4 regions of the Geomicrobium sp. JCM 19037 genome follow, and region 2 is predicted to be linked to each of the others. Evidence: riboswitches for the same ligand, from Rfam matches in the RefSeq annotation. Region 2 holds a riboswitch; each other region holds the start of a gene.
The links. Region 2 has a riboswitch for S-adenosylmethionine ahead of metK (methionine adenosyltransferase). Riboswitches for the same ligand answer to the same signal wherever they lie in the genome.
Positions count from the first base shown of each region.

Region 1 (7,902 bases), on a different contig from region 2:
GAGAATGACAAATGCTGGCGCAATTGAGCTCGCTGCCCCTCATGGCATCTCTGACTTGGTCAACTGTGTAATAAAACCAACACCGATGGCAAAAGAACACCCCAGCGTGCAGTCGGCTTACAATCATCGGGTCAAACATAAAAAATGGGACAAGCGTTGGCCACAAGTGCGTGTAGAAAGATAAGAGGCGAGTAGGTTGATCAAGGAATATACACATTATAAATGTAAGTAATTTTTAATGAGATTTTAAGGGTAGCTGCATAAATCGGTGTCAGATTTGTTTTTCGTACGCGTGTGGACATAATCTATGTAAGTTGAACGAAAGAATTTCTTCATAAACCTATGGTAAACCAACCGATAGAGCTTTAAAGTTCAACATCATCAAAGATAATCGTACACTATAGACGTAGCAATGAATGGTTTCTATGACTGCCATTGACATTCAAAGTGTATGAATAGCGTTCATGGTCATTACTTAGCAAACTTAGTTAACACTGTCGCTTTTTCAGTATCGTTGATTGGAACGAAAGGAGATCACGCTTGTGGAAAAAGGACCGAGACGAGACCCCACAGGTCGTAAGCAGTTCACTGAAAAAGAGGAGTTAAAATACGTGTAACAGTGTTTAGCTTGATATATATAGAAAATTCCATAGATAAGGGTATATGATGGGATAATTTGCGATTGCAATGCTTCATGTTCTTGAAATCCCCACTCGAGCTGGACCCGCTGGTTCACTTTGACGAGTAGTTTAGAGAGTGAGATGCATTTTTCAGCGCCAAAGATCTCACGGATATTGTCCCTCAGCAGATATCAAAGCAAAAAACGCAAACACGCCCAATATAGGGGTGTTTGCGTTTTACTATTCACTTTCTGTCGTTTTCGGTTTTTTTGAACGAATAAATAACGCAATGACGAGAGCAATAATCGCAAAGATAAACCCGAATGAGAAGCTTTGTTGAGCACCGATTGTGAGTGCTTCAATTTGCTGTGCAGCAGTCGGATCTTCAATGCCTGAGAGCGCATTACTTCTGCCTGTTTCCATAATAGAAATAAAGATGGCAGCACCAATCGCACCAGAAACTTGCATGAGTGTATTAAAGATCGCCGTACCGTGCGGATACAAATGCCGTGGTAAGTGGTTAAGTCCGTTCGTTTGCGCAGGCATCATAATCATCGCGACAGAAACCATCACAAAAATGTGCTGAATCGCAAGTATCCACTCGTCTACACCTGGGGTGGAGAATCGATACGTGAATACGGTGATGACGAGTAAAATGGCTCCAGGAATAATGATTGGGCGCGGACCAACCTTATCAAAGATTCGCCCATGATCGGAGACATCGCCCCGTTTATAATCCCACCAGGTAACATAATGAGTCCGGTAGCAATGGCTGTGAACAGTAACGCAGATTGCATATAAATCGGCAGAACGAGCATGAGTGCAAACATCGTCATCATGACGAGCATGACAATAATTAAACCAAAAGCAAACATCGGGTAGCGGAATACACGTAAATCCAGAAGCGGATCTTTCATTTTTATCTGGCGGAATGCGAATGCGGCCAGCCCGATAAACCCTGCAGCAAGCGAGGCGATGACAATTGGGTCTGCAAGTGAGGAATCGCCTTTACCAGCGGTGCTAAATCCGTACACAATTCCTCCAAAGCCGATCGTAGACAATAAGAATGAAAAGAGATCAAGTTTTGGCTTTGAGGTTTTCGTGACGTTCTTCAAGACGAAGTAACCGAACACTAGAGAAAATAGGGCGATTGGAATCACAAGAAAGAAGATCCAGCGCCACGATAATCCTTCAATAATAAACCCAGAGACAGTAGGCCCGATTGCTGGAGCAAACATGATGACAAGTCCCATCATACCCATTGCTGCCCCACGCCTTTCTTGGGGAATGACAGCAAGAATGACATTCATGAGTAACGGAATCATGATCGCGGTCCCGACCGCTTGCACAATACGTCCTATAAGAAGGAAGGCAAAGGTTGGGCTAAAACCGGCGACAATTGTACCGAGCGTAAACAGTGTCATCGCCGTAATAAATAGTTGTCTCGTTGTGAATCGTTGAATGAAATATGCAGAAATTGGAATTAAGATTCCGATGACGAGCATATAGCTAGTCACGAGCCATTGAGCTGTACTTGAGTTCACGCCCAAGTCTCCCATAATGCTTGTAAAGCCACGTTAAGAATCGTTTCATTCAGGATCGCAACAAAGGCGCCTGAAAGAAGAACGGCTAATATCGGTATCGGTTTTACATTCGATAAGTCTTCCTTTATTTCAGCAGTTGTTGGTGCATGTGCCATAGCCGTCCCTCCTAAAAAATATATATGGCTTGAATCAGCAAGATGAATCGTACCATGATTATTTACGAAACGCAATCGTTTCGAAACAGTTTCGTTTCGTAAATTTGCACTCTGTATATCCTGGTGATACGATGAAATGACTATAGGAAGAAGGAGGCTTGTCATGAGTGCGATTGAAAAGAAGAAGGGACGCCCTTTGGACAAGAGTCGGGATCGCATCATCATGCAGTCGGCACTAGAGCTCATTGGAGAACACGGATATGAACGTGTATCGATGGACCGTATTGCTCAGCACGCAGGCGTAGGAAAAGCGACGATCTATCGAAGGTGGACGTCAAAGACACATCTCGTTATTCAGGCCATTTCAGACGTGAAGCCGTTTGAAGAGATCTTACAAGAAGTGGAGCAATTTAATGATTTACGGGATCAATTGTTTCATCTAATGGCGTCTAGCTTTCGAATCGAAGATGAATCGATTCAACGTGCGTATGCAGCGATTGGAAGTGCAGCTTCACAAAATCAAGAATTAGAACTTGGGTTACAGCAAGGGTATTATCACAAGTTTCGGCTTGCTTTCTTCGCAATACTCGACCCTTACATGTACCCTAATCCAGCACTTACGCTGGAACAGTTAGATTTAATCGCAGATATCGGACCTTCAATGATTCATTACCGTACGATCGTGACGAAGAAAACGATTGATGCGAATTATATTTATCAGATTATTGATGAGTTGATTTTGCCTAAATTATGCCATTGAAAGAATAGTTGACAACATCGGTGTGAGGGTGCTAAGATTCAAACATCAACTAAATATCCTTATCTGGAGTGGTGGAGGGACTGGCCCTGTGAAACCCGGCAACCGGCAAGCAATTGCAATGGTGCCAATTCCTGCAAGGTTGCAAATGCCTTGGGAGATGAGATGGAACGTACGATTAACCTTTCTGCTCATCTTCTAGCAAAAAGGTTATTTTTGTTTTATCCAAACGAAACGTATGCTTGTTTATTTTTTTCGAACTTAAAATATAGTGAATAGGTAAGGATACTTGGAATAGAATGGATAGGGGGTGCATCAATTGATTCAAATGAACAATGTGTCAAAGTCTTTTGTGACGAAAGATGCACACATTCATGCAGTAAAAGACGTGAACTTAACGATAGAATCAGGAGAGATCTTTGGCATAATCGGTTATAGTGGTGCTGGAAAAAGTACACTTATACGCCTTCTTAACCTTTTAGAGGCGCCTTCATCGGGAACGGTGAAAATTGCCGATTACGACATGCTGAATTTAAAAGGACGTGCGCTACGAAAGGCGAGGCAAGAGATTAGCATGATTTTTCAACACTTTAATCTCCTCTGGTCGCGGACGGTTCGGGAAAACATTGCGTACCCGCTAGAAATTGCCGGTGTACCAAAAAAGAAACGAAATGAACGAGTGGACGAACTCATTTCGCTTGTCGGCTTGGACGGTCGAGGCGGTGCATACCCTTCGCAACTGAGTGGCGGACAAAAGCAACGCGTTGGCATTGCTAGAGCACTTGCGAATGACCCAAAAGTATTGCTATGCGATGAAGCGACATCTGCACTTGATCCAAAAACGACGTCTTCGATTCTCGAGCTTCTTTATGAAATCAATCAGAAGCTAGGATTGACGATTGTGCTCATCACTCATGAAATGCACGTCATTCACAAGATTTGTGGGCGAGTTGCCGTCATGGAAGATGGAGAAGTCGTCGAGCAAGGAGGAGTGCTTGATGTGTTCAAACACCCTAAGAAAGAAATTACTCAAGCGTTCGTGAAGCAAATTACAGAAACCGATGGTTCATTAGAAGTGATTGAGGATCAATTGCACGATGAAAAAGGTACAGTCGTGAAGTTGACTTTTGTAGGTGACGAAACGGAGAAGCCTGTTGTGTCTGATCTCATTCGCAACGTAAACGTTGACGTGAATATTTTACAAGGGAACATCGCACGCACGAAAGATGGGAGTTATGGTTCATTGTTTATCTCCCTTGAAGGAACCTCTGACGCAGTAACAGAAGCACTTGCCTATATTGAAAAGCACCATGTTCAGGCGGAGGTGATGAATGATGGGTGATGAATTCCTCAGTAATGTCAATTGGGATAATATGCTCGATGCCACGTGGGAAACAGTTTACATGAGCGTCATCGCTATTTTCTTTACATTTATTCTCGCATTGCCCTTGGTTTATTGCTATTTTTGACATCAAAGAAACAGATATGGGCGAACCCTATCATTAATTGGATTGTCGCTGCGTTTGTCAATGTGTTTCGTTCCATTCCTTTTATCATTTTAATTATCTTACTCATACCGTTTACGGTTGCAGTACTCAACACGATGCTCGGGCCACAAGCTGCACTACCGGCATTGATTATTGGAGCCGCTCCCTTTTACGCAAGGCTCGTTGAGATTGGTTTGCGTGAAGTAGATAAAGGGGTTATTGAAGCTGCAAGATCAATGGGCAGTAACCAGTTCCAGATTATATTCAAAGTGTTACTCCCAGAATCAATGCCAGCGCTCGTCTCAGGGATTACCGTCACATCCATCGCACTTGTTGGTTATACAGCGATGGCCGGAGTGATCGGTGCTGGTGGTTTAGGGGATCTTGCGTTTCGAGATGGTTTCCAAAGAAATAACCCTGAAATAACGTTTATTGCAACGATTATCACACTCGTTATCGTCTTCATCTTTCAAGGTATTGGAGACGTTCTAACTAGAAAATTAGATAAAAGATAGGGGAGAGTTTGATGAAAAAGTTTTACACCGCAATTGCAGCAGGATCGTTAACGTTAGCCTTAACGGCATGTGGCACTTCTGATGAAGAAGGAACAGACGAATCAGCAGGAGATGCACCAGAAGAGACGGAAGAAACTGGGGATGAAGGCGATGATGAAGCAGCCCAAGATGGCGAAACACAGTCACTCGTTGTCGGTGCATCAAACGTTCCTCATGCAGAAATTCTAGAATACGCCACAGACCTACTAGAAGAAGAAGGCATTGAATTACAAATCCAGACATTCAATGACTATGTAATGCCAAACCAAGCCCTTGACCTTGACGAGTTGGATGCCAACTACTTCCAACACATTCCGTATTTAGAGAGTCAAATTGAAGAACACGGATACGATTTTGAGAACGTCGGTGGTGTTCATATCGAACCGATGGGGGGATACAGCCAAGAGTACGGATCATTGGCAGACCTTCCTGAAGACGCACATGTTATTATGAGCGACTCTGTCGCTGACCACGGCCGCGTATTAAGCTTGTTTGAAGCCGAAGGATTAATTACCATTGCTGATGGCATCGATCCAATCTATGCAACGATTGATGATATTGACGAAAACCCGAATAACTTTGACTTTGATCCGTCGTACGAAGCCGCTTTACTTCCACAAGCGTTCGATGTCGGTGAGGGCGACGTCGTGTTCATTAACTCTAACTACGCCATTGATAACGACCTAAACCCTGTCGATGACTCCATTGTCGTCGAGAGTGGTGAAGATAACCCGTATGTGAATGTGATCGCTGTGAAAGCTGAAAATCAAGAGGACGAGAACATTCAAACACTCGTGGACGTTTTGCAATCTGATGATGTGAAACAATTTATTGAAGATCAGTATGAAGGTGCCGTCCTTCCGGCTGAATAATGAGAACCCCTCCAAGCTTGGCAGCTTGGAGGGGTTTTGTTGTGTCGTCCTTAGGTTGTGTATAGGCATAGCAAGGTGCCTGCCAATAGAATCTAAGCCGTGCTTGTTTTGGCTCGATCAGTGGTTGCTTTTTGTCTCACTAGTAGCAATTATGTGGGTTAACGCCCAAATATACCTCTTTGATATTGTTGAGGTTTTTCTTACTTTTTGTTGCGGTATAAATACATCGTTAAAGGTGCGAAGATTACGATGAAAATTGCCGATGTCAGGAGAACGAGGCCAATCTGTTCAAAGGTCCCAGTTCCATGCATCCAACTCCGTACGGCATTTGCTAAAACGGAGATGGGGTTTACCTCTACAAAACCTTGAAGCCATCCTGGCAGCGTGTCTGGATCTACGAAAACGTTACTTACAAATGTTAGTGGAAACAGAATCATCATGCTAACCATCATTAACGATTTGTCTGAGCGCATAATAAGACCGAGCGTTGTCCATAGCCATGATAAGCTGAATGAGAAGAATAGGATGAGGACGAGAGCAACCAATACGCCGGATACGCCCCCTTCCGGTCGAAATCCTAAGATGAGACCGAGACCAATCATAATGAGAGAAGCTAATGTGTATCTCACAACGTCAACGAGCAGCGCACCAATCAAAGCGGATGGCAGCCAGATTGGCAAGGTGCGGAAGCGGTCAAAAATTCCTTTTCGAATATCATTATTTAGATCTAAACCTGTATACATCGTAATTTGAGCAACAGTCATGACGAGAATACCGGGCAACAGAAATTGCAAATACTCGGTCGTTGAACCGGCGATTGCCCCGCCAAACAAGTAGGTGAACATGAGTAAGAAGATAATCGGAAATAGCGTTACGTCGAACATTTGCTCCGGAACATGCTTAATTCGTAAAAGTGTACGTGATGCAAAGGTGAGCGTTGAAGAAAAAGGACTCGGTCGACGGGGACGCTTCCCAGAAGCAATCGCATCATGAAGACGTTCTTCATTCATTTGTTTCGTCATTGATCTTCTCCTCATCTGGTGTTTTGGAACCTGTGAGCGTAAGAAATACTTCGTCCAAACTCGGTTGACCTAAAGAAAAGCTACTCATTTGGATGTATTCATTCGCGAGGTTACTAAATGTTTCAGCAATCTTGGAGGGCTGATCGACTTGTATAGAGAGGGAATGAGCATCTGTAATTTGTACGACGTTGCTTAATTTATTTTCGAAAATTTGCTGTGCCCGAGATAAATCATTCTCATCAACGAGCGTCACGTGCAACGTGTTTCGTCCAATTGATGCTTTCAGTTCTGCGCTTGTTCCTTCTGCAATCAATTTTCCTTGATTAATGACTGCAATTCGATCCGCTAATTGATCGGCTTCTTCTAGGTATTGCGTCGTAAGTAATACGGTCGTTCCTGCGCGGACGAGTGAACGAACAATTCCCCACACTTCGATGCGGCTTTCTGGGTCAAGTCCGGTCGTTGGTTCATCAAGAAATAACAAGTCCGGAGTCACGACGATACTAGCGGCGATGTCCATTCTTCTTCGCATCCCACCGGAGTAGTTCTTTACTTGTTTTTTGGCGGCGCGTCAAGACGGAAGGCGACAAGAAGTTCGTCGGCTCGGTTTTTCGCTTCCTTCTTTGAGTAGCCCATCAGGCGCGAGATCATGACAAGGTTCTCCTTTCCGGTCAAGTCTTCGTCTAATGAGGCATATTGTCCGGTTAGACTAATTCTTGCACGAACCGCACTCGTTTCGCTTGTAATGTCGTGACCAAAAACTTTTGCACTTCCTCCGTCTGGTTTTAATAGCGTAGCGAGCATGCGAATGGTCGTCGTCTTTCCTGCGCCATTTGGACCGAGGAATCCATATACCATTCCTTTTGGTATCGTAAGGTCGATGCCATCAAC
Region 1 is NZ_BAWZ01000018.1:16,210-24,111, forward strand. Features, by position in the region: gene JCM19037_RS11485 (nucleotidyltransferase family protein) at 1-184, shown strand, start outside; partial or broken gene JCM19037_RS11490 (MDR family MFS transporter) at 861-2,319, opposite strand; gene JCM19037_RS22805 (TetR/AcrR family transcriptional regulator) at 2,483-3,079, shown strand; SAM riboswitch class I at 3,136-3,243, shown strand; gene JCM19037_RS11500 (methionine ABC transporter ATP-binding protein) at 3,396-4,418, shown strand; partial or broken gene JCM19037_RS11505 (methionine ABC transporter permease) at 4,411-5,078, shown strand; gene JCM19037_RS11510 (MetQ/NlpA family ABC transporter substrate-binding protein) at 5,090-5,989, shown strand; gene JCM19037_RS11515 (ABC transporter permease) at 6,190-7,011, opposite strand; partial or broken gene JCM19037_RS11520 (ATP-binding cassette domain-containing protein) at 6,992-7,902, opposite strand, start outside.
Region 1: linked by a shared signal. The riboswitch ahead of JCM19037_RS11500 (methionine ABC transporter ATP-binding protein) and the one ahead of metK (methionine adenosyltransferase) in region 2 are both predicted to bind S-adenosylmethionine.

Region 2 (7,902 bases):
ATGATTGCAACCCCTTGATACATAAGCGTCGCGAGTATAGCTACGAGAACAAGGCTGAGCATCACCATGTTAAAGTTAAACACTTGGAATCCGTAGATAATCATATACCCGAGGCCTTGATTTGATACGAGATATTCCCCAACGATGACTCCGACCCATGCTAAACCGACGTTGACTTTTAATGCGGAAACCATTGCCGGATAAGACGCTGGAAGAATAACGTAGCGGAAACGTTGTGAACGCTTAGCTCCAAACGTATCGACGACTTTTACAAAATTGGGGTCTGTCTCTCTAAACGCATTGTAGATGACGAGTGTTGTGACAATAATGGAAATGAGTACCCCCATAGCGATTACGGAACTCATATTCGGTCCAAAGCTGACGATGAGAATGGGTCCAAGCGCGACTTTAGGCATCGCATTTAAAATGACGAGATAAGGGTCAAGCACACGAGAAAGAAAAGGAGACCACCATAAACTAGCGGCAATGACAATTCCACCGATCGTTCCAATGATAAACCAAGGATTGTCTCCAGTAGCGTGACGCCGATATGGACGTGTAGCGTACCACTTTGCAACATACTTACAAATAATTCAAATACGTTGGAAGGGGAGCTAAACAATAAAGGATCGATCCATTGCATTCGACTAGCAACTTCCCATAAAACGAAGAAACTGATCAAGATAAAAAGTTGGGTCCCTCGAATTTTCCACGTTTCTAATCGCTTGGCTTTTAGATGCTTTTCGTATTGTTCTTTAATTTGTGGTTTCAAGGGATTCTAACTCCTTCCAAATCGTCTGGAACCACCATTGGAACTCGCTATGATTTCTCGCTTCTAATGGCGTTAATGCCCGCAATTCAGTTGGAATGCTAAACACTTCTTGAACGACAGAGGGACGGTGGCTTAGTAAGATGACGCGATCGCTCATCGCAATCGCTTCACTAATGTCGTGTGTAACAAGCACGGTTGTTTTCTTCCTTGCTTTAAGCGTTTCGTGAATTAGATCTTCTAAATATAATTTTGTTTGATAGTCAAGAGCAGAGAAGGTTCATCAAGTAATAAGAGGGATGGCTTTGCTGCAAGCGTGCGGACGAGAGCAGCACGTTGCCTCATGCCGCCAGAGAGTTCAGAAGGCATCTGATCAATGTGGCGAAGGAGCCCCATTTGATCTAACAGGTCCTTCGCATAATCCTCATTTTCCTTCGTTTTCGTTCGGGTAATATCAAGACCGATGTTAATATTGTCGCCAATCGTTAGCCACGGAAAAAGATAATCTTGTTGAAGCATATAACCAATGTTGGTTGTCTGAGAGGTAACTTTTGCCCCGTCGAATTCGACATCACCGCTTGATGGTGTTGTTAAGCCCGCAATCATAGAAAGTATTGTCGTTTTTCCGCAACCACTCGGACCGATGATAGAAACGAATTCACCATCGTCAACTTCCAAATTCACATTACGAATCGCTTCAACAATATCAGATCCGGTAAAGAAATATTTTTCGATGTTTTGCAATTGCAGTCGTGCCACGGATCTACCTCCTTTAATCATATATAGAGGGGAATTGAACATTGAAGAGGGCTCCTGAACCGCTTCAGAAGCCCTGAACTAAACGATTACTCTAATGCTTGATCCGTAATGGAACGATTGACGAGTTCTTCGTAACCAAATCGCTCTGGAAGCTCCCCAGAATCGTCCATTATATTTTGTAAATGCTCCCATCCGTCTTCATCAATGTACGGATCTTTTGCATAGGAGTCTTGGTTGCGGTACCTTTCGATAACTTGAGCAATCAGTTGTTCAGATGTTTCATCAAAATAAGGAGCGATGGACGTGGCGATTGTGTCAACATCTTCCTCTTGAACGAACTGCTGTGCTTTATAAAGTGCACGGTTAAATTTCACGAGCATCTCTTCATTATTTTCAATTGTACTTTCTTTCGTAATAAAACTTGTATACGGTAAAATGCCTGACTCTTCCCCAAAGCTTGCGACGACATAACCTAATCCTTCTTCCTCAAACTCAGTCGCTTGTGGTTCAAAGAGTTGAACAAAATCTCCAGACCCTGATGCAAATGCACCTGCAATATTGGCAAAATCAATGCTTTGGTCAAGGGTTACATCTTCATCAACATCAATGCCATTTTGAGCAAGTGCGTATTCTCCGGCCATCTGTGGCATTCCTCCAGCCGCTGACCAAGGTATTCCTTGCCACGTAAGTCTTCAAATGTGAAGTCTTCAATCGGTTCTCTCGATACTAAAAAGGTTCCATCTGTTTGTGTTAAAGCCCCGAAGTTGACGACGCTGTCACTTGGGTTTTGAGCGTGAACATAAATGGATGTTTCCGAACCAACTAAAGCAACATCCGCACTGTCTGCTAGCAACGTGGTCATCGTTGTGTCGCCGCCCCACGTCGTCGTAATGTTAATATCTAAGCCTTCATCGGCAAAGAAGCCTTCCTCAACCCCTACGTATAGCGGCGCATAAAAAATCGAGCGAGTCACTTCTGCAACTTCTACCGTTTCTGTTTCTGAGTCCGTGCTACAAGCACTAAGAAGCAGCACCGCTAAAACCGGAGCAACCAGTCGTCGATATGATTTTTTCATATGATCTTCTCCCCCAAAATGTTTCAATACACCTATCATATGCGGATTGTATAGACGGGTGTTTGTTTATCTGAGAAAACATCTCGGGATTTTTAAACACAAAAAAGCTGTTCAAACCCATCACTAGATGAATTCAAACAGCTGTACAGATATTATTTATGATTCAAATGTTGGTCCTGCTTTTCGAATGTCATCAGACACGTGAGAGAAGCGTGCAAAATTCTCTTTGAACTTGCGAGCCAGCTCTTTTGCCTTTGCGTCATATTCTGCTGATTCGTTCCATGTAGATTTTGGTTGCAACACTTCATCCGGTACACCAGGTACACGGGTAGGAATATGCAGTCCGAAAAACGGATCAGCAGTCGTATCAACGTGGTCAAGCTCCCCTTCAAGCGCAGCTTGCACCATCGCTCTTGTAAAGCTAAGTGGAATTCGTTCGCTCACTCCATAGCCGCCTGCATTCCAGCCAGTGTTAACGAGAAATACATTCACATCATGCTGATCAATCTTCTCACCGAGCATTTCCGCATAAACAGAAGCATGTCGTGGCAAGAATGGTGCACCGAAACAGCTTGAGAAAGTCGCTTCAGGTTCTGTAACGCCACGCTCTGTACCCGCAAGCTTACTCGTATATCCACTTAAAAAATGGTACATCGCTTGCTCTTTTGTAAGTTTACTAATTGGAGGAAGAACACCAAAAGCATCAGCTGTTAAGAATACAATTGTATTTGGGTGACCTGCCATACTTTGTGGAAGCATGTTCTGGATGTGTTCCAACGGGTAAGCAGCTCTTGTATTCTCCGTGTAATATCCATCGTCATAGTCTGGCTCACGACTTTCATCATCTAAGACGACGTTTTCGAGAACAGCCCCGAATCGAATGGCGTCATAAATGTCAGGTTCTTTATCCTTTGAGAGGTTGATCGTTTTCGCGTAGCAACCTCCTTCGATATTGAACACGCCGTTTTCTGACCAGCCGTGCTCATCGTCACCGATAAGAAAACGTGTACGGTCTGCGGATAGCGTCGTTTTTCCTGTTCCAGATAACCCGAAAAATAAAGCGACGTCACCTTCTTTACCCGTGTTTGCAGAACAGTGCATCGGCAATACATCTTGAGCAGGCAACAAGAAGTTCATAATTGAGAAAATGGACTTCTTCATCTCACCGGCATATTCTGTTCCGCCAATGAGGACAATGCGCTCTTCAAATGAAATGTGAACGAACGCTTCAGAACGTGTTCCGTCTTCGGCTGGGTCTGCTTTAAACCCAGGGCAGATACGATCGTAAAACCGTTCTCTTCCTCCGCTGGCGTTTCCCCTTGTTCAGGACGAATAAACAATTGACGGGCAAATAAATTATGCCAAGCAAACTCATTGATCACACGCAGGGGCAGACGATAATCTTTATCTTTTCCGGCATAGCCGTGTGTCACAAACAACGCTTCTTGTTGCCCTAAATAGTGAACAACTTTACGATATAAAGAAGAGAACACATCTTTTTCTACAGGGGTATTTACGACACCCCAATCAATGTCTTCATGTATAGTCGGTTCATCAACGATAAATTTGTCTTTCGGGGATCGACCCGTATACAAACCAGTGGTTGCTGCAAACGCTCCAGACTTCGTTAGCACACCTTCGTTGCGTGAGAGCGCTCTTTCTACTAATCTGGACTCAGGAAGGTCCTGTTCAACGTGTTCCCCTTTTAATAAATGTTGGAGGCAGATTCAAAAGATACGGTACTCATATTGGCAAAATCCTTTCTCACATTGTTCACGATACGAAAGTGTGAATTTGAAATTAGTATAACACATTTTAACTTATAGTCTATACTATTTTTCAATTTCACAAATGTGCCATGATTATTGTGTAAAAAACAAGATAGGAGCGATTTTGGATGAAAGCATGTGTTGTGTTTTATGATAGCCATTGTTCACTTTGTCAAAACACGAAGGAGAAGTTGCAAAAATATGCCACATTTCGCCAAGTTAAATGGGTGTCTACGCGCGAAGAAAACTTAGAAAAACACTATCCTTTTGCACGATACGCCGATTTTGAACGAGAGATGTACGTACTCGTTGATGATACGTATGTGTACGGAGGGTATGATGGTGTCATTCGGCTTTTACGTTTGCACCCGCTGCTTCGCACGCCGTTATACTTTGGGTCCAAAACTCCAATACGACCCATCGGCAAAAAGCTATATGAAAAAATTGCGGCGAATCGGCCGATGATTGGCAGTACATGTAAGGATGGACTTTGTAAAATTAGCTAAATTCTTATAAATGGTATAACACAATAAAAGAAGCCATCTCGTTTGCAATTCTTCTATATAACCTTTATATTATTCAAGTAGGCTTTTATCAGGAGAAGGTGGAGGGGCAGGCCCGATGAAACCCAGCAACCACTTGCCGAGTGCAGGAATGGTGCCAACCTGGCAAAACACGACTTTGTGTTCTGCAAGATAAGAGGCGAAAGGTGAAATGTAATGCTCCTTCCTCACAGGTGAAGGGGCTTTTTCATGTTCAAACGGCACGAATTAAGGATCTACACATATAGAGTAAGTAGGAATTGTTTGAGGAGGAAACAAACATGGAAGCAAATGGCCGGAGGCTTTTTACATCTGAATCAGTGACAGAAGGGCATCCAGATAAGATATGTGATCAAGTATCTGATGCAATTTTGGATGAAATTCTCACCCATGATCCGAATGCCGGGTTGCATGTGAAACTGTAGCGAATACGGGACTTATTCTTGTGACAGGGGAAATTACGACGACCACATACGTCGATATTCAGAAGATCGTACGAGAAACGTTGAGTGAGATTGGCTACACGAGGGCAAAATATGGTCTAGACGCAGAGACTTGTGCAATTATTACTGCCATTGATGAACAATCCCCAGACATCGCTCAAGGTGTTAATGCAGCGTTAGAAGCACGCGAAGGCGTTATGACCGACAAAGAGATTGATGAAATTGGTGCGGGAGATCAAGGGTTAATGTTTGGTTATGCAGATAATGAAACTCCAGAGTATATGCCAATGCCGATTTCGCTTTCTCACCGTCTTGCAAGACAACTAACGAAAGTACGAAAAGATGGCGTCTTGGATTACTTGCGCCCAGACGGAAAAACACAAGTGACGATTGAATATGACGACAATCATGAACCAGTACGCGTTGATACGATCGTTATTTCGACCCAGCATCATCCTGAAGTGACCCTCGAACAAATTGAAAAGGATGTTAAAGCAGAAGTCATCGGTCCGGTTGTACCAGAAAAATGGATCGACAGCAAAACAAAATACTTTATTAATCCGACAGGGCGGTTTGTCATCGGTGGTCCACAAGGTGATGCTGGCCTAACTGGACGAAAGATTATTGTCGATACGTATGGTGGTTTTGCTCGTCACGGTGGTGGTGCTTTTTCTGGTAAAGACCCAACAAAAGTTGATCGCTCTGGCTCTTATGCCGCGCGGTATGTCGCAAAGAACCTCGTTGCCGCTGGACTTGCCGACAAATGTGAAGTACAACTTGCGTATGCAATTGGCGTTGCCAAACCTGTATCCATCTCCATCAATACATTTGGTACCGGAAAGGTGTCGGAGAGCGTTTTACTCGAACTCGTTGACCGTCACTTTGACTTGCGACCGGCTGGCTCATTCGCATGCTCAATTTGAGAACACCGATCTACAAGCAAACAGCTGCATACGGTCATTTCGGAAGAACAGACGTTGATCTTCCGTGGGAACGTACTGATAAAGCAGATCAGCTAAAAGCAGAATCAGGAATCTAAACAAAAAGCTCAGCCAGTGGCTGGGCTTTTTTATATGAATGTAGGCTAGAAACAAAGTAGTCATGCCATTTATACAAGATCGTTTACCCTCTGATGGAGAAATTCTTATACTATATATTCACGTTATAAAAATAACACAGCGCGTCACGTTCATTTCCCGATTGAGCCATGCTAGCCGGAACTCCTGACACCCGAGTATACGAAAAAAGTTGCGTGTACATTCCAGTTCAACCAAGGTTGCCATCGTGTTTGTGAGCAAAAACTACTCGTTGTATAACATTTGGGTATTTTTAAGATGTCGGTGATCTAGATCACCCCCGGAACGATCTAGATCGTGTTAAAACGCTGGTTTTTTCCAGATACTGGTCGATCTAGATCGTTTTCATGATGATCTATATAAGTTGAACTTAAGAAATTCATTGAATCGGATGACTGAGATCGGTCTTTGCGGTTGAGTGTTTGCATATTGCGTGTTGAAATTCATCTCGTTGCACTTCGACAGCTTCGTTGTCGATCGTTGTTCGTCACTGCAAGGGTTAGGGGCAACACGAAAAACGTTTGCCGAAGGGTGAAAAGTCCTCACCGAGGCCCACCACCTCGCACAAGCATGTGATGACCGGTCACGTATGTGACAATCCAGCCTCAAACCGGGCACTTTCGGCATGCAACTGTCACAAATTGCACGATTTGTGACAGTTGACACCGTTTATGTGCGAATTCACGTTTAAAATCATGGTTTTTCTTTCTCAAATGTCACAAATATGAAGATATGGGGCATTTGGACTTTTTTCCACACACCGTAGCCAGGAGCAGCATCGAACCGATGTCGCCCTTGTGCTACGAAGACGTCGGCGCGAACCGCACCGAACCGAGTCCGATTTGGCCTCGGCCCCGCTGGGGCCGACAGGTTGCTTGCTTATGGGCATTGAATCTGCGCTCCAGTTGGAACAAACTGCGCAGGAGTTTAGCTGAATGAGCGCCAAAATTGGTAAACTAGGCAAACTTACGCGCAAAATGGCACCCAGCATCGCGCTACCCCTCCAACCTAACAACCAACAGCGTTAATCAGGAAAATCTTCATTCTATATAGGTCGCTTCAAAACAACACAGTTCACCTCATAATGGACGATCTATGAACGTTCATTTTCTAAATCAAACTTCAACCTTGTTTTATGCACATAAACTTCCAGAGCACAAGCGATCCGCCAGCATTGGAAATCAATAAGTAGTAGCATTTCATTTTAAACAAAGTACGTTGATTGGTCATTGCGGCATTTCGTCACCGCCGATTAGATTACATGGCGATGCAAAATAAATGAACTCGTTTAATTTGGGAATTTATGCTAAGTGGTACATGCCTTAACCCTTTACCTACAAAGAAAGAAGAAAAACTCTGCAAGCCACTAAGAATGGAATCGTCAAAAAACAATGTCGAATTTTGTTGACACCGCTTTCACCTAGGGCTATAATTCGTTTTAGAAAAAGTGAAACAGCGTTCCTTAATGA
Region 2 is NZ_BAWZ01000034.1:21,574-29,475, reverse strand. Features, by position in the region: partial or broken gene JCM19037_RS16880 (ABC transporter permease) at 1-772, opposite strand, end outside; partial or broken gene JCM19037_RS16875 (ABC transporter ATP-binding protein) at 756-1,528, opposite strand; partial or broken gene JCM19037_RS16870 (ABC transporter substrate-binding protein) at 1,615-2,603, opposite strand; partial or broken gene pckA (phosphoenolpyruvate carboxykinase (ATP)) at 2,760-4,330, opposite strand; gene JCM19037_RS16860 (thiol-disulfide oxidoreductase DCC family protein) at 4,501-4,878, shown strand; SAM riboswitch class I at 4,961-5,074, shown strand; partial or broken gene metK (methionine adenosyltransferase) at 5,196-6,396, shown strand.

Region 3 (7,902 bases), on a different contig from region 2:
TTTGTAACCCTTCTTCTTCCCCTCGTTGCACATCTTGACCACAAGACTGCATACGTTCTCTCACTTGTTTCGTAAGGGTAATTCCAGGCACTTCATTGTGAAGAAATTCTGCATTGCGACTATTAATGAGCGGCATAATGCCAACATAAATTGGCACGTTAATATGTGCAGTTGCTTTTTTCAATGCATATAGTGTATCTACGTCATAGACCGGTTGTGTCATGACAAAGTCCGCACCTAGTTTGATCTTCTTATCTAATCGTTTAACGGCTTTTTCCATCGAAGAGACGTTTGGATTAAATGCGGTTCCAACTCGGAAATTTGTTTTCACACCGAGTGAACGACCAGAATGGGAAAACCCTTCGTTCATTTCTTTTAGCATAGAGATCAGATCAAATGACGTGAGGTCATACACCGATGATGCTCCAGGGAAATCACCCACTTTCGTTGGATCTCCAGTGATTGCTAGCACATCGGTAATGCCGAGTGCATGCAAGCCAAGAAGGTGAGATTGCATGCCGATGAGATTTCGGTCCCGGCAAGCAATGTGAACAAGTGGGCTCGCACTCGTTCTTTGTTTAATAAGTGTAGCACTAGCGACATTGTCCACTCTCGATGTCGCTAACGAATTATCTGCGAGTGTAATTGTATCCGCACCTGCTTCGGTTAAAGCTTTTGCGCCGTCCACAAATATGTCCAATTTCGATAAAGACTTCGGTGGATCAAGTTCAACAATGACGCTCGGTACCTTTTGATTCGAAACAGGGTGATCTTTTGATTCCAGTCGTTTTGAACGAACATAATGGTTATTTGACGTTTGTCGTTTGATCGGCTCTTTACCTTTAAGCTGATCTTTTAACGCACGAATATGTTCGGGTGTCGTTCCGCAACAACCTCCGATGAGATTTACGCCTAAATTTCTAAAGGACACTGCCTGACTTTTGAAATAATTTGGGTTGGATTGATAGACAAGCCTTCCATCTCGGATGCCTGGTAAGCTTGCATTTGGATAGGCAGACAACAATAAATCCGTCGGAATATCACTCTCTTTAATGGATGTAATCGTTTGAGCAGGCCCATTCTGCAATTCAAACCGACAACATCTGCACCTTCACTTTGCAACCTTTGCAAAGCATCTTGAAGCAAAATGCCTCCGTGCAGCACACCCACATCTCCTAAGGACACATTGGCAACAATCGGGATGGATGCATCTTGCTCTTTAATGAGCCGGATGGCACGAATAAGCTCGTGCAAATCATAGTACGTTTCAAGTAGCATGACGTCGGGTGAACTCGCTAATAGTGCCTTTGTTTGTTCTAAAATTGCGTCATCAATTTCTTCATCGGTCCACTCACTTGACCGACCATCCCGAATACCGCCAATCGTACCGGCTACATACGTTCCGTCAGAATGTGCCGCTGCTCGTTTTGCAAGTTCCACACCGGCTTCATTAATTCGAGTAACTTGTGACTCTAGCCCGTAATTCTTCAACTTTAAGCGATTCGCAGCATATGTATTCGCCTGAATAAGATTGGCGCCTGCTTTTACATATTCCAAGTGGGCTTCGTATACTTGTTCCGCTGCATAAAGGTTCGCCTGTTCAATTGATCCGGTAATATCTTGGCTGTAAAGAAGGGTTCCCATTGCACCATCACCAATAATGATTGTCTTTTGTAAAGCTTCAATAAATTTCACCATGAGCCTCCTATACATTCACGAGTTTCGCCGCTTCTTCAAAAGCATAACGAAGATCATTAGTAAGGTCGTTTGCACTTTCAATTCCACAAGACATTCTCATAAGTGTTTCATCGATGCCAATTTCTAATCGGACGTGCTCTGGAACATCGGCATGGGTTTGAGATGACGGGTAAGTCATTAAACTTTCCACCCCACCGAGGCTTTCAGCAAACGTAATGAGTGATAGATTTCGTAAAAGTGGGTCAACGAGCTCTGGGTTTGTAACACGAAACGATAACATCCCACCTTTGCCAGGATAAAGGACTTCTTTCACGAGTGGGTGTTCGTCTAGATACACAGCCACTTCTTTCGCATTCTCTTCATGTTTCTTCATACGTAATGACAATGTTTTCATTCCTCGTACGAGCAGCCAACAGTCAAAAGCCCCAAGCGTCATTCCGATCCCATTTTGGATGTCGAACAATTTCTCCCCAATCGCTGGGTCTTTCACTGCAATTAATCCTGCTACGAGATCATTATGTCCGCCCAAATACTTGGTCGCGCTATGAATGACAATATCTGCACCTTCTTCTAAAGGTTTTTGCAATAGCGGGGTATAAAACGTATTGTCAACAATCAATAGAACGTTATTTCTTTTAGCAATCGCTTGAATTTGCTGAATATCCGCTTCCTGCATTTGCGGATTCGTCGGTGTCTCAATGAACAGTGCCCGCGTGTTATCTGTAATCGCTTCTTCGAGTAATTCTAGGTTTCTAGGGTCAACGTATTGAATGTTCACGCCCCACTTTGGCCAAAACTGTTGGAACAAACGATATGTCCCTCCATATAGATCGAGGGACGCAATAATTTCATCCCCTTGTTCAAACAATGAAAGAACCGTTTGAATTGCCGCCATTCCGGAACTACAAGCAAAACCTCTCGATCCCATTTCCAAATCAGCAATCGCTTCTTCAAGAACGTCTCGTGTTGGGTTTTTCGTTCGAGCGTAATCATACCCTGTAGACTCCCCAACACCAGAATGACGGTACGCAGTGCTCATATAAATCGGGGCATTAACCGCTCCGGTCGTTTCATCTCTTCGGTTTCCTGTCTGAACGAGCTTCGTTTCTTGTGAATATCCCTTTGCCATTCAAATCACCCTCTCTACGTGAACCAAAGATAAAAAATGCCCTCTTCAGAGTATGAAGAAGACACGATCGTTTCGATGTTTCTTCTTATCTCTCGGCATATCATGCCAGTAGGAATTAGCACCTGACTCCTTGAGCTGGTTGCTGAGACTTCTTAGGCCTATCCCTCAGTCTCTCACGATAAGATTCCTTGTTCATTTAGTTGTAGTGTTACGATACCTTATTCAGAAGCAGGTTGCAAGTATATTTCTATTCTGGTGATGCTTCAATGACGAGCTCTTCTTCATTTCCGCATACACATCGTTTGAATCCTGTCTCATATTCACCGTCATTCTTCTGCCTTCCGCGCAGAATATACTTTTCTCCACACTTCGGACAGCGGATGACGATTCGATACCTCGCATCTGTCGTCATGAAGCTCCCTCCTTAAACTGACTGTTTACTGTTTTCATTTGCTTTTTTTACCTTACTTAAGCCTAACCACCATAAAAAAATCATAAACGGAATGAGGACAAACGGCATCCAATTGTTGGAATAAGTGAGTACTAGATTAAAGATACCGTGAAAGACGACGGGAAGAATCAAGCTATACATGAGCCATTTCTTCCTTTGACCCCGTACTTGATAACGGGCAGAACCTAAATAATAACCCATAATCACACCGAAAAGTGCATGTCCACTCACTGGGAATAGCGCTCTTCCTATAACCGCGTCAGGGCCTTGACCTATAAGATAAAATATATTCTCCAGCGTCGCGAATCCTAATGAAAGTGCGACAGCATAAACAATTCCATCGAATTTCACAGTGAATTGTCCAAACTTATAGACCGTAAAAATCAAGAAAAACCATTTAAAGAATTCTTCCAGCAACGCTGATTTTAGAAATGTCTCTGCCAATCTAGATGTTAACAAACCTTCTTCTGTCAGCGCAAATTGTATGACCATTATCGGAAACACGATGAGCATTCCGATAATAAATGCCCGAATAACATCTCTCCACCCAGCGCTTCCATATTCATTTCTTAAGTAAAAATACGTGAGCAATGCCAAGGCAGGAGCAGATCCAACAGAAATGAGCGCCACAACATTCATGTCTACTTCCTTTACGTATTTATTGGTCGAATGCCGATTGAAGGTTCATTAGTTCTGCTGATAAGAGCACGTATAACTTTACTTTTGCTTTCTTACTACTATAGTCTTTGCCAAGAATCACACCTTGATTCAACAAGTCATACGTACTACCTTCATAATCGTATGAAGGGTATACTTCTCCTTCTTCTGCACTCGTCGTAATCACGATCGGTTTTTTGGCGTTACGTATGAGCGGCATGTACGCTTTTGGTACTTGACCTCGTCCGAGCCCTCAATTACGATCCCATCGATGCTCGATGAGTCAAGCATGAACTGTAACACTTCGGCAGAAGCACCTAGATGAACTTTCAAAATTTCAACGTGAAACTCCTTTTTCGGAGTAAACCGCGGCTCAGAAATAATAACCTCACGCACGAGTGGTTTTTGGAAGATGTGCGCTTGATCATTATCAACAATTCCAAAATACCCGTAACCAAAAGCATTAAAACCTTGAACATTACTTGCATGTTCTTTTCTAACATATTTAGCAGAGAACATTCTCTCATTAAAGATAACCACTACACCTAACTCTTTTACTCTGGCGTCAGATGCGGTAATGACCGCATTTCTTAAATTCACAGAAGCGTCGCTACCGACTTGTTCAGGCCCACGTTGTGAGCCAGTGACGACGACAGGTTTAGACACCGGTAACGTTAACTCTAAGAAGTAAGCAACTTCTTCTAACGTATCTGTTCCTGACGTGACGACCACACCGGTAATACTTGGATCTTTACAATAGTCCATCACCACTTCTCTTACGTTCCACAAGTCTGTAAATGTTAAGTGAATGGACGGCTTGGACACAGCGGAACAAATCTCTAAAGAAACGTCAAAAGGAGCATCCAATGAAGCGACTAACTCTTCACCGTCTAGCTCCCCAGCGACTAACTTGCCTTCTTTCGTTTCTTTACTGGCAATTGTCCCCCCCGTTGTTACGAGTGCAATGGATTGCATCTACTCACCTCTCATTGGCTGATTTCTCGATGTGCGATGACTTCAGCAATCGCATCTCCGTGATGTCTGCCTGTTTCAATAAAAATTTCATTTGCGTTGTTGCCAGCGGCTATGACCCCAGCAATGAATAAGTTTTTGACGTTTGTTTCCATGGAATCAGGTTTATAAAACGGTCGTCCAGACGTCGCATCCATTCTTACACCCATCTCTTCTAAAAACGCATGGTCAGGGTGGTAGCCAATCATGGCAAACACAAAGTCTGCAGGAAGGTCATGCTCCTCATCGTCTGTTGTGACATAACGGACGACGTCTTGTGTAATTTCGGTAATATTTGCTTCAAAAACCATTTGAATATGACCATTGTTCACGAGTGATGTGAATTGCGGAAGAATCCACGGTTTTACTTTAGGTGAATAATTCGCGCCACGATAAATAACCGTCACTTGAGCGCCTGCCTTTTCCAACTCCATCGCTGCATCGACGGCTGAATTCTTGCCACCAATGACAACCACTTGCTGACCTTGATACGGGTGTGCTTCTTTAAAATAGTGATACACATGAGAGAGCTCTTCTCCCGCCACCCCTAATGCATTTGGATGATCGTAATATCCGGTCGCAATAATGACATAATCGGCATGATACTCGCAATACTCACCTTTTTGTTTTCTCGTTTTCACATGAAAAGTTCCATCATCAAAAGGTTCAACAGACTGCACGGATTCATATCGATTGACGGACACACGCTTACGCTCTACAACTTCACGATAGTAGACGAGTGCCTCATTGCGTTTCGGCTTTTGGTTTGTCGAATAAAAAGGAACGTCACCAATTTCTAACTTTCTAGCCGTGCTAAAGAACGTTTGGTGTGTTGGATAACGAAAAATGGAAGAGACGATATTATCTTTCTCAATCACTCGCGCTTCTACACCTTTTTCTTGTAAACGAATGGCGGCAGCAAGCCCGCATGGACCTGCGCCGACAATAATCACTTTTTCTCGTTTCAAACTGTCACTTCCTTATGACCATCCTCGATGTACAAAAGCATCTGCGTGCTTTCTGATCCCGATCATATATGCTGCTTCGCGCATGTTGATTTGCTCGGTATTTGATAGATGATACGTATTCATAAAGGCATGTTTCATGGACGCTTTCAGACGTTCGTTCACTTCATCTTCTGTAAACGTCTCTTTTTTATAGTCTTGCTGTTGTTCCAAAGCAGAAAGAGCGAGATTCCCAAGACCAGATAGAATTTCAGGCACAATCAGTTTGCCATTTTTCCTTAAGATCTCTGTTGCCTCGTTGTTTAACGTTTGTTTTGCTGTTTCAACAATCACTTTTGCTTGTATACTGGAGACGGCTTTTTCCGTCATCGTGTCTTTATGAATCGACGCATCAATTAATATGTCGCACTCCGACGACAATAACCGTTCTTTTGATATCGACTTTCTGAACAAATTCGTCACCATCCCGAAACTATCTCTTCGGTCTAGTAGGTAATCAATGTCTAAACCGTCAGCATCATATAAAGCGCCATGACCGTCCGAAACGCCGACAACAATACCCCCAGCTGCTTCAATTCTCTTCGCCAAATATGCCCCCGTATCGCCAAAGCCGTGAACGATAACTTTAGAGCCGGACAAATCAACGTCTTTCACCTCAAGAGCGGCTTCAAGACTATAGTATGCACCTTTGGCAATCGCGTGGTCTCGTCCCTTAATGCCTCCTAAAGCTTCTGCACGTCCGGCAACAGGTTGTGTGGCATTGTCTGGTTTAATATTAAGCAGTTCGTCATACATCCACGACATAAGCTGAATGTTCGCCGTTGTTGGGATTTCAGGTGTAATAACATCTTTCGTTGCAGAAAGTAGCGGCAACACAGCCCGCACATAACCACGGCTGAGCTGTTCAAGTTCTTGATAGGACAGTTCCGAAGGGTTGCAAATGATTGCACCACTCGCTCCACTGTATGGGAGATCGAGCATGCCAGCTTGAAGAGACGTGCGAATCGCTAATGCTTGTACATCGGTTTCATGAAACGTGGGATGTAAAATTACACTTCCAATAGCTGATCCTGCAGCATCATTATGTTGCACACGATACCCGGTAAAGACTTCCGTGCTTCCATCGTCCATCTTTACAGGAATGGATACTTTATAAGTACGAAAAGGCGAGGTCAAAATCTTTGTAAGGTCACTGGAATAGCCAAAAGAAGAAAGAGCATTCGAGACAATCTGTTGAAAGGCTTCTAATCTAGAGTTCACAGCCTTTTTTTGACTCGAGTCTGGATCCAGAACTGCCTGTTCTTGTTTTTGTTTATTCCCCATTGCGGGCCACCTCCATATAGTTAAGCCGGAGTCAAGGCTACTCCTGTAACTCCGGACGAGCACACCAATACACATCAATAAAAACACTATAATCTTACTATATTAAAGATCGATCTTTTTTTCCACTTGTTTGTTTGGTTTATTATTAAAAAACACCATATTTAGCCGTTGAACTGCTCCTGTTTCTATAAGCTGTCTGCCGTGTTCCTCAACAGCTACATGAGAGTAAGCACATACATCTCCGTATTCAGATATGATGGCGATAAAGCGATCATATCCTAAAAATCTTGTCGCTGTTGATGGAAAGTATAGATAGTAACGATCTTGCATTGTGAGTAGCTTCCCGCTTTTTACGCCTAAACGATGCAGCTGTTTCACGAGCTGAAGTACCGCTTCAAAGTCTTGAAATTTATAAAATAAGTCACGTCGCTCGTCAACAGTAATATCCATTTCAATCATATCGTCTTCTTCTGAAATATCTTCTTCATTTTTTGATATGTGAATGACCATTCCTTGAGCAGGCAAAGAAAATACTTCTACCGATAATGCTCCATCTACTTTAAACCCAAAAGTCACATCTGCTTCAAGAATTAACTCTCGGAACAATTGATGAACTTTCGGTCGATCTAGCCATAGATCATCTTTTGTCAGGCCGCGTTCTTTAAGAT
Region 3 is NZ_BAWZ01000003.1:77,752-85,653, reverse strand. Features, by position in the region: partial or broken gene JCM19037_RS29815 (bifunctional homocysteine S-methyltransferase/methylenetetrahydrofolate reductase) at 1-1,695, opposite strand, end outside; gene JCM19037_RS02665 (methionine biosynthesis PLP-dependent protein) at 1,706-2,827, opposite strand; SAM riboswitch class I at 2,910-3,012, opposite strand; gene JCM19037_RS25475 (hypothetical protein) at 3,075-3,239, opposite strand; gene prsW (glutamic-type intramembrane protease PrsW) at 3,252-3,917, opposite strand; partial or broken gene JCM19037_RS02655 (asparaginase) at 3,937-4,910, opposite strand; gene JCM19037_RS02650 (YpdA family putative bacillithiol disulfide reductase) at 4,922-5,914, opposite strand; gene JCM19037_RS02645 (Glu/Leu/Phe/Val dehydrogenase) at 5,927-7,234, opposite strand; gene JCM19037_RS02640 (genetic competence negative regulator) at 7,337-7,902, opposite strand, start outside.
Region 3: linked by a shared signal. The riboswitch ahead of JCM19037_RS02665 (methionine biosynthesis PLP-dependent protein) and the one ahead of metK (methionine adenosyltransferase) in region 2 are both predicted to bind S-adenosylmethionine.

Region 4 (7,902 bases), on a different contig from region 2:
TGCGGTAGGGGTCTCTATGGAAGGCAAACGCTATCAAAACCGTTAGGCCACTACATCGCAGAACAACGAATAATCTTTACAAAAGAGGTAGATGAGGGGAGCGTACCGATGGCAAAAAAATCAAAACAGATGAATGTGCAAGTAATATGGCGCTGGCATTTATATGCAGGTCTACTATTGGTTCCTTTTTTACTCGTACTAGCGATTACAGGGGGAATTTATCTTTTTAAATGGGATATTGAAGCTGCAATCTATGCTGATTATTACGAAGTAGAAGCGTCTGGAGAGACGCTACCACCTGAGGAGCAAGTAGAAATTGCAGCGGATGAACACGGCGGAGAAGTGGTTAGATATCGGCCTGGGGAAGATGCCAATCGCTCTGCTGAAGTAGGAATTGTTGATGAAGCGGGTGAGTCGTTAACGGTGTTTGTCAATCCTTATACGGGGTCGATTCTCGGTACGTTGCAAGATCGCGATCGTGTGATGGATCGGTTGGCTGACTTACATAGTGAACTTATGGCAGGTACAACCGGGGATCGAATTGTCGAACTCGTCGCTTGTTGGACAATTATTATGATTGTGAGTGGCCTGTACTTATGGTTTCCTCGTAAAAAAAATAAAGTTCAAGGAGTGATCGTTCCCCGCTTTAGAAAAGGTAAACGCACACTCATTCGTGATTTTCACGCGGTGCCAGCATTTTGGCTTTCCGGAGATGATTTTCTTACTCGTCACTGGCTTATTGTGGACCGGCTTTTGGGGGAATGGGGTTCAACAACTAGTGACGAGCACAGGTGCAGGGTATCCACCTTCAATATGGGTTGGTTCTGCTCCTGAATCTGAAGTCATATCTGAAGATGTAGCTGATGTGAGTTGGGCTGCAGAAAACCTGCCTGTACCAGAATCACAATATATTGCAGGATTTGAACAAGTATCCATTACCGAAGTGACGAGGGTGGCAAAACAGCTCGATATTCATCCGACATATGATGTCTTCTATCCAAGTGGACAAGAAGGGGTTTTCACACTTTCTGTCTTCCCGCACCGAGCTCAAGATGAAGCAACCGTTCATATCGATCAATATAACGGCGCGGTTTTGGCCGATTACCGATACGATGATTATGGAACGATAGGTAAAGCGATGGCGCTTGGCATTACGATTCATAAAGGATTACAATTTGGGTTTTGGAATCAGATAGCCGGACTGCTCGTTTGCGTAGGATGGTAGTCATGATTATAAGTGGGTTTTGGTTATGGAAACGCAGGAAGCCAACGACCCATTCTGGTGCACCGAGATCAATCCGAATTACCGAAGCGAGAGGAATATTAACGATTCTCCTCATCTTTGCCGTCATCTTCCCACTTGTTGGTTTGTCTCTTGTCGTCGTTTATCTCATTGATCGCTACATCATTCGAAAGAGCAAAACGTTGCGAACATGGCTCAATGTTCAAGAGGAGGAACACCATGCGTAGAGGAATGATCGTGGGCTTCCTACTAGTAATGTTGTCGGGTTGTTCAATGGTGGAACGGTTCGTGGACGCCAACAATCATGATGACTACAATGACAGGGCAAGACTCGTTGTAGATATGATGACAAATGAGATTGTCACCGCAAACGAACAGCAACGGCTCTCTGTTCAAGTGACAGCAGACTACATTCCTGTTGTTGATGCAGAACATGTCGGTATCCGCATTTGGCCGGTATTAGCAGGGGAAGAAGAAGCAGATGAGTACGAGCTTTTCCACCATACGATGGGCGTGTATGAAACAGAAGTAGAAGTCTCTCGGGAAGGCCTCTATTACGCGGAGGCCGTCGTAGAAATCAATGACCAAAAGCTACGACCGAAAAAATATTTTGCCGTCGGTCGTCTCTATCAAGAGGAAGTACTTTTGTTAATGGAAAATGGATCAGAGGAATCGGGAAATGAAGATCATAGCGCTCATCACTAGATAAAAAATTTAAAAGGCAGTTGACAAAAGAAATTTTTTCTATATAATAAAAGAAAATTCATAACTAAATATTTCTTATCCAGAGAGGTGGAGGGACTGGCCCTTTGAAACCTCGGCAACAGGCTTACTCTTAAGCACTGTGCCAATTCCTGTAGCATGTATGCTGCGAAGATAAGAAGAGCCTAAACGGGATAAAGACCAACCATCCTCTCTTCTTATTTTAAGAAGGGAGGATTTTTCGTTTCCAAAAGGATACGGTTGAAGAGATTTTTATCGTTAAAACTAAGTAAATTTATATGTTAAATAAGAATTTGTCGTTAGAGGGGAATGTAGATGATTACATTTGAAGACGTATCGAAAATATACGAAACAAAAACAGGTGCAATTCATGCGTTGAAAAACGTGAATGTCACGATTGATAAAGGAGAAATACATGGTGTTATCGGCTTGAGTGGGGCAGGGAAAAGCACGCTCATTCGTTGTGTGAACCTTATTGAGCGTCCAACATCGGGGCGCGTGCTCGTAGATGATATTGACTTGAGTCAGAAATCGGGGAAAGAACTTCAAAACCAAAAACAAAACATTGGCATGATCTTTCAACATTTTAATTTGTTGCAATCCCGGACGGTGTTTCAGAACATTGCGATGCCGCTAACCTTACAGAAGAAGTCGAACAAGGAAATAACAGAGCGTGTAGAAGAGTTGCTCCAGTTTGTTGGTTTGGAGCATCATAAACATCATTTTCCAGAACAGTTATCAGGTGGACAAAAGCAACGAGTGGGTATTGCTCGTGCGCTTGCTTCAAACCCATCGATCCTGTTGTGTGATGAAGCAACATCCGCACTCGACCCGGAGACGACAAATTCGATTTTGCAGCTCATTAAAGAAATTAATAAACAATATCAAATTACTGTGCTACTCATCACGCATGAAATGTCGGTCATTCAACAAATTTGTGATCGGGTTTCGGTCATGGACGATGGCGAGATTGTTGAGAGTGGTTCTGTTATCGATGTTTTCTCTAAACCGCAAGAAGAAACGACGAAGAAGTTTGTAAAGTCAGTATTTCAAGCCGACATCCCGAGTCGCGTTATGGAAACTGTGAAGACGCAAGATGAGCATTCCAAAGTGATTCAGATTGAGTTTATTGGTTCGTCATCGAGTGAACCGATTTTATCGCAGATGGTAAAGAAGTTCGGAGTTGATGTGAATGTACTGTACGGCAATATTACCGAAATACAACAAGTGCCTTTTGGACATCTCGTCATTCAAATCCAAGGAGAAGAACAAGCGATCGAGCAGGCCATTGACTTTGTATACGAAAACGACCTTTCCCTAAAGGAGGTGGCATAAATGTTAGAAATGCTACCGTCTGCAATTCAGCCGAATATTACGACCGCTCAACTACTGGATGCTTTATATGAAACATTGTATATGGTAAGCATCTCTCTCGTATTTTCGGTTCTAATTGGCGCGGTGTTAGGCGTGATTCTCGTTGTCACAAGAGATGGGCATATCCTTTCATCACCATTCATTTTTAACCTTTTAAATCCAGTCATTAATGTGTTGCGTTCGATTCCATTTATTATTTTACTCGTTGCAATTATTCCGATAACTCGTGCCATTGTTGGTACGTCGGTCGGAACGACGGCAGCCATTGTGCCCCTTGTTGCCTATGCGGCACCGTATGTTGCCAGACTCGTCGAGAACTCATTGCTTGAAGTTGAACCTGGAATATTGGAGGCGGCAGATGCGATGGGGGCTTCAAAAGTACAGGTGATTACAAAGTTTATCTTACCTGAAGCGATGGGCTCGCTCATCCTTACGATTACGACGGTAACCATTGGTCTCGTTGGGGCGACTGCGATGCTGGTGCGATCGGAGCTGGAGGAATTGGCGACGTTGCGCTCACATACGGTATCAGCGGTTTGATAATATGACGATGCTCATCACTGTCGTTCTGCTCGTCCTAATTGTTCAAGCGGTACAAACATCAGGTAATTATTTTTCGAGAAAAGCAAGAAGAAGATAAAACAGATAGAGGAGAATGTCATAATGAGAAAACAATTGAAATTCGTAGGGGTAACACTTACTGCAGCGGCACTCGTTGCGTGTGGCGATGATGAACAATCACAAACAGAGGCAGGAGCGTTTAGCCTGATGACCCGTTAACAGTAAAGATTGGCGTGAGCGGGACCGACACGCCGCAGTGGGACTATATTGCTGAACTTGCTGAAGAGGAAGGCATTGAGATTGATTTAATTCGTTTTAGTGATTATGTGCAACCGAATATCGCACTTGCTGAAGAGGAGATTGACGCCAATGCTTTTCAAACCGTTTCTTACTTTGACAACTTTAAAGAAGAGCATGGGTTTGATCATTTAGAAGCCATTGCAGCGACTGTGCTCGCTCCTTTAGGCTTGTACAGCGACGAGTATGAGCGCGTGGAAGACATCCCAGAAGGGGCTGAAATTGCCATAGCCAATGAAGTGACCAATCAAGCGAGAAATCTTATGCTTCTCGAAGAAGCCGGGCTATTAGAGCTAGAAGACGATTTCGGGGTAACGAGTGGGCTTGATGACATTAAAGAGAATCCTTTAAACCTAACACTCACACCTGTTCAACCGGCGAATGCGCCTCGCATCATGGCAGACATTGATGCCGCAATTATTAACAACGGAATCGCTGTAGATGCAGGTTTAAGCCTCCTGATGATGCCATTGCCATTGAAGATGAGACGGCTACGCCTTATATCAATATTATCGCTGCACGTGAGGACAATGCTGATGATCCAGCGTTGCAAAAGATTATCGACATTTACCAAAGCGAAGAAGTTGAACAATTTATTTTAGACGAGTATGAAGGTGCAAGTATTCCGACATTTATTTCAGTCGAAGAATTGCTCAATTACCCAAAATAGGAGGTCATTACGATGACGAGAGAAGCGTTAAAACAAACCATTACCGATTACGCAAAAGCGCACCAACAAACCTTTATTACCATTAGTCAGCAAATTCATGCACGTCCGGAATTAGGAAATGAAGAAGTGTATGCATCTGCACGATTATCTGAGCAATTAGAACGTGAAGGGTTCTCCGTCCAACGAAACATTGCGGGACACTCGACTGGATTTATTGCAAAAAAGTCATCTGAAAAACCAGGTCCAACCGTATACTTTCTTGCCGAGTACGATGCGTTGCCAGAAATCGGGCATGCTTGTGGCCATAATATCATCGGGACGACGAGCGTATTGGCAGCCATTCTTCTAGGGCAAATTATTGAAGAAATTGGAGGTACGGTGGCTGTTGCTGGAACGCCTGCAGAAGAAGGTGGAGATAACGGCAGTGCAAAAGCAAGTTTTGTTAATCGAGGGTACTTTGATGATGGCGATGCCGCAATTATGATTCATCCGGGCAAAGAGACGCGCGTGTCTGGTCATTCTCTAGCGGTTGATCCTGTTGATTATCATTTCCACGGACGAACGGCTCATGCATCTGCAACACCTGAAAAGGGAATTAATGCCCTCGATAGTGTGATTCAATTATTTAATGGTATAAACGCATTGCGCGAGCATTTAGCAGACGATATTCGAATTCACGGTGTTATTCCTGATGGAGGAAAAGCGCCAAATGTTGTCCCCGACTACGCTCGAGCTCGGTTTTTCCTGCGGGCGGCTTCAAGGCATGATCTAAATGAAGTAAGGAAGAAAGTTGATCGCATCGCTGAAGGTGCCGGATTCATGAGTGGGGCCGACCTTGAAATTACTGAATTCCAAAACGCTATCGATGAACTGCTACCTAACGATCCATTTAACGAATTATTTTATGACATTTTCACAGAACTTGGTCACGATGTAGAAAAGACACCGTCTCAAGCAGCTGGATCAACGGACACAGGCAATGTGAGTCAAGTTCTTCCTACAATCCATCCTCATATTAAGATCGGCGATAACCTTGTCGGTCATACAAGGGAATTCGCCGAAGCGGCTAGTTCGCCGAAAGGAGACCAAGCGGTCATCGATGGCGGTGTAGGGCTCGCGCTTATTGGATTAGAGTTGTTCCTAGATTCAGAGCGATTAGTAAATATCAAACGAGCTTTCGAAGCGTCTCGAAGCAAGCAAAGTGAGCCATTAAGCATATAAAACCCCTACAATTCTTTGCATAAATGTTTCTTCTGTCGTTCATGATAATGAACAGGGGTGATATTTATCGCACGGAGAATGTCCAAACCGAAAACCCACCGCGCTCGTTCAATGTTCAAAGATAAGCTCGGTGAGATTAACCGTATTGTAAAAGCTGCATACCAAGATGACTCAGAAAGAAGATAACGGCTAGGGCTGCTCCGACGGGGCAGTCCTTTGTTGTAGGGGGCGACGTTGTGAGGTCGAGGAGGGGAGAGTGCACGCATTCGACACGGAAGTGCACGCATTCGACAACATCCCCGCGCCTTACTTGATGAATCGTTTCACTAATGTACCCTCCTCCGTGATCGCTAACCGCGGTCACTTTTTTAAATTAAAAGGTTGACAGTAAAAAAAAATACGGGTAATCTATAAAACGTAATCATTACGATTTATATACATGTATAGTAAATAGCGACGATCACGGGAGGTTGGGACTTTGAAAAAATTACTTTTTTTAACGATAGCAAGTAGTGTAATACTTACAGCGTGTCAAGATTCTGGCGATGAAAGCGATGAAGGCACGACAGACGAGGACCCTTTAGCGGTTTCAACGACGTTATATGCGCTTGAGGATTTCACGAGTCGGATTGGCGGGGAGCATGTAGAGGTCGAGAGCATCTATCCACCTAATGCTGATGCCCATACATTTGAACCTTCATCGAGTGAATTTGTGATGTTGGCAGAACAAGATCTGTTTATTTACTCTGGCGTAGGGATGGAGCTTTTGCTGATACAGCGGAAGAAGTTCTCGAAGATGAGAACGTCCATGTGTTTGCAGCTGGAGAGAACCTCGATCTTCGTGGTGAGGGGCATCATGAACATGACCACGGGCAGGAGGAAGAAGATCATGATCATAGTCACGACCACGCCCATGAAGAAGACCATGATCATGCACATGATGAACAGCATGCAGATGAGGATGGCCCGGTCATTCAAGGCGTTCAAGCACTATCATACAGGTGACACGATCGATGTCCACATTGGCGATGCGGATGACGCCGGCGATGGTGAGTGGCACTGGTACACTCGCACGGATGAAGCTGGTGATTGGCAACGTACGGATGTCGAAGGACTCGAATACTCAGGCGAGGCTACGGAAACGAAACAATTAAAAGCGGTTTTGTACGATGAAGAGGACGAAGTTCTACTTGAAACAAATGAAGTGAGCGTGATTATTGATGATCATGACGAAGAACATGGCGTGGGAGATCCACATGTTTTCCTCGATCCTGTGCTCAGTCAGCAAATTGCTGAAAATATTAAAGAAGTCCTCATTGAATTACGACCAGAACAAGAAGATGATTTTACGGCAAACTATGAAGCACTTATTGACGATCTTGAGCAGTTGGATGAAGCGTTAGCAAGCACTTTTGAGGAAGCCGACCACAACCAGATCATTGTTTCTCACGCAGCATACGGGTATTGGGAAGACCGGTACGGATTGGAGCAATTAAGTGTCCACGGTTTATCATCGACGCAAGAACCTTCACAGTCTGAACTTGTGAACATTGTAACGATTGCCGAGGAGAACAACTTAGACTATGTGATTTTCGAAAACAACGTTAGCTCCACGATTACCGAAGTGATTCAATCTGAGATTGGTGCAGAGAGCTTAGTGCTTCGCAACATGGAGAGCATCTCTCAAGAAGACAGTGATAATGACGAAGATTATGTAAGCATGATGCAAATGAACATTGAGATACTTCAACAAGCGCTAAATGATTAAGTGATTTATATTTTGCCACCTATTACAATAATAGGTGGCCAAAAA
Region 4 is NZ_BAWZ01000019.1:50,183-58,084, forward strand. Features, by position in the region: partial or broken gene JCM19037_RS12100 (PepSY-associated TM helix domain-containing protein) at 130-1,225, shown strand; gene JCM19037_RS27315 (hypothetical protein) at 1,228-1,470, shown strand; gene JCM19037_RS12105 (FixH family protein) at 1,463-1,948, shown strand; SAM riboswitch class I at 2,021-2,126, shown strand; gene JCM19037_RS12110 (methionine ABC transporter ATP-binding protein) at 2,282-3,301, shown strand; partial or broken gene JCM19037_RS12115 (methionine ABC transporter permease) at 3,302-3,980, shown strand; partial or broken gene JCM19037_RS12120 (MetQ/NlpA family ABC transporter substrate-binding protein) at 4,135-4,868, shown strand; gene JCM19037_RS12125 (M20 family metallopeptidase) at 4,881-6,089, shown strand; gene JCM19037_RS22885 (metal ABC transporter solute-binding protein, Zn/Mn family) at 6,568-7,857, shown strand.
Region 4: linked by a shared signal. The riboswitch ahead of JCM19037_RS12110 (methionine ABC transporter ATP-binding protein) and the one ahead of metK (methionine adenosyltransferase) in region 2 are both predicted to bind S-adenosylmethionine.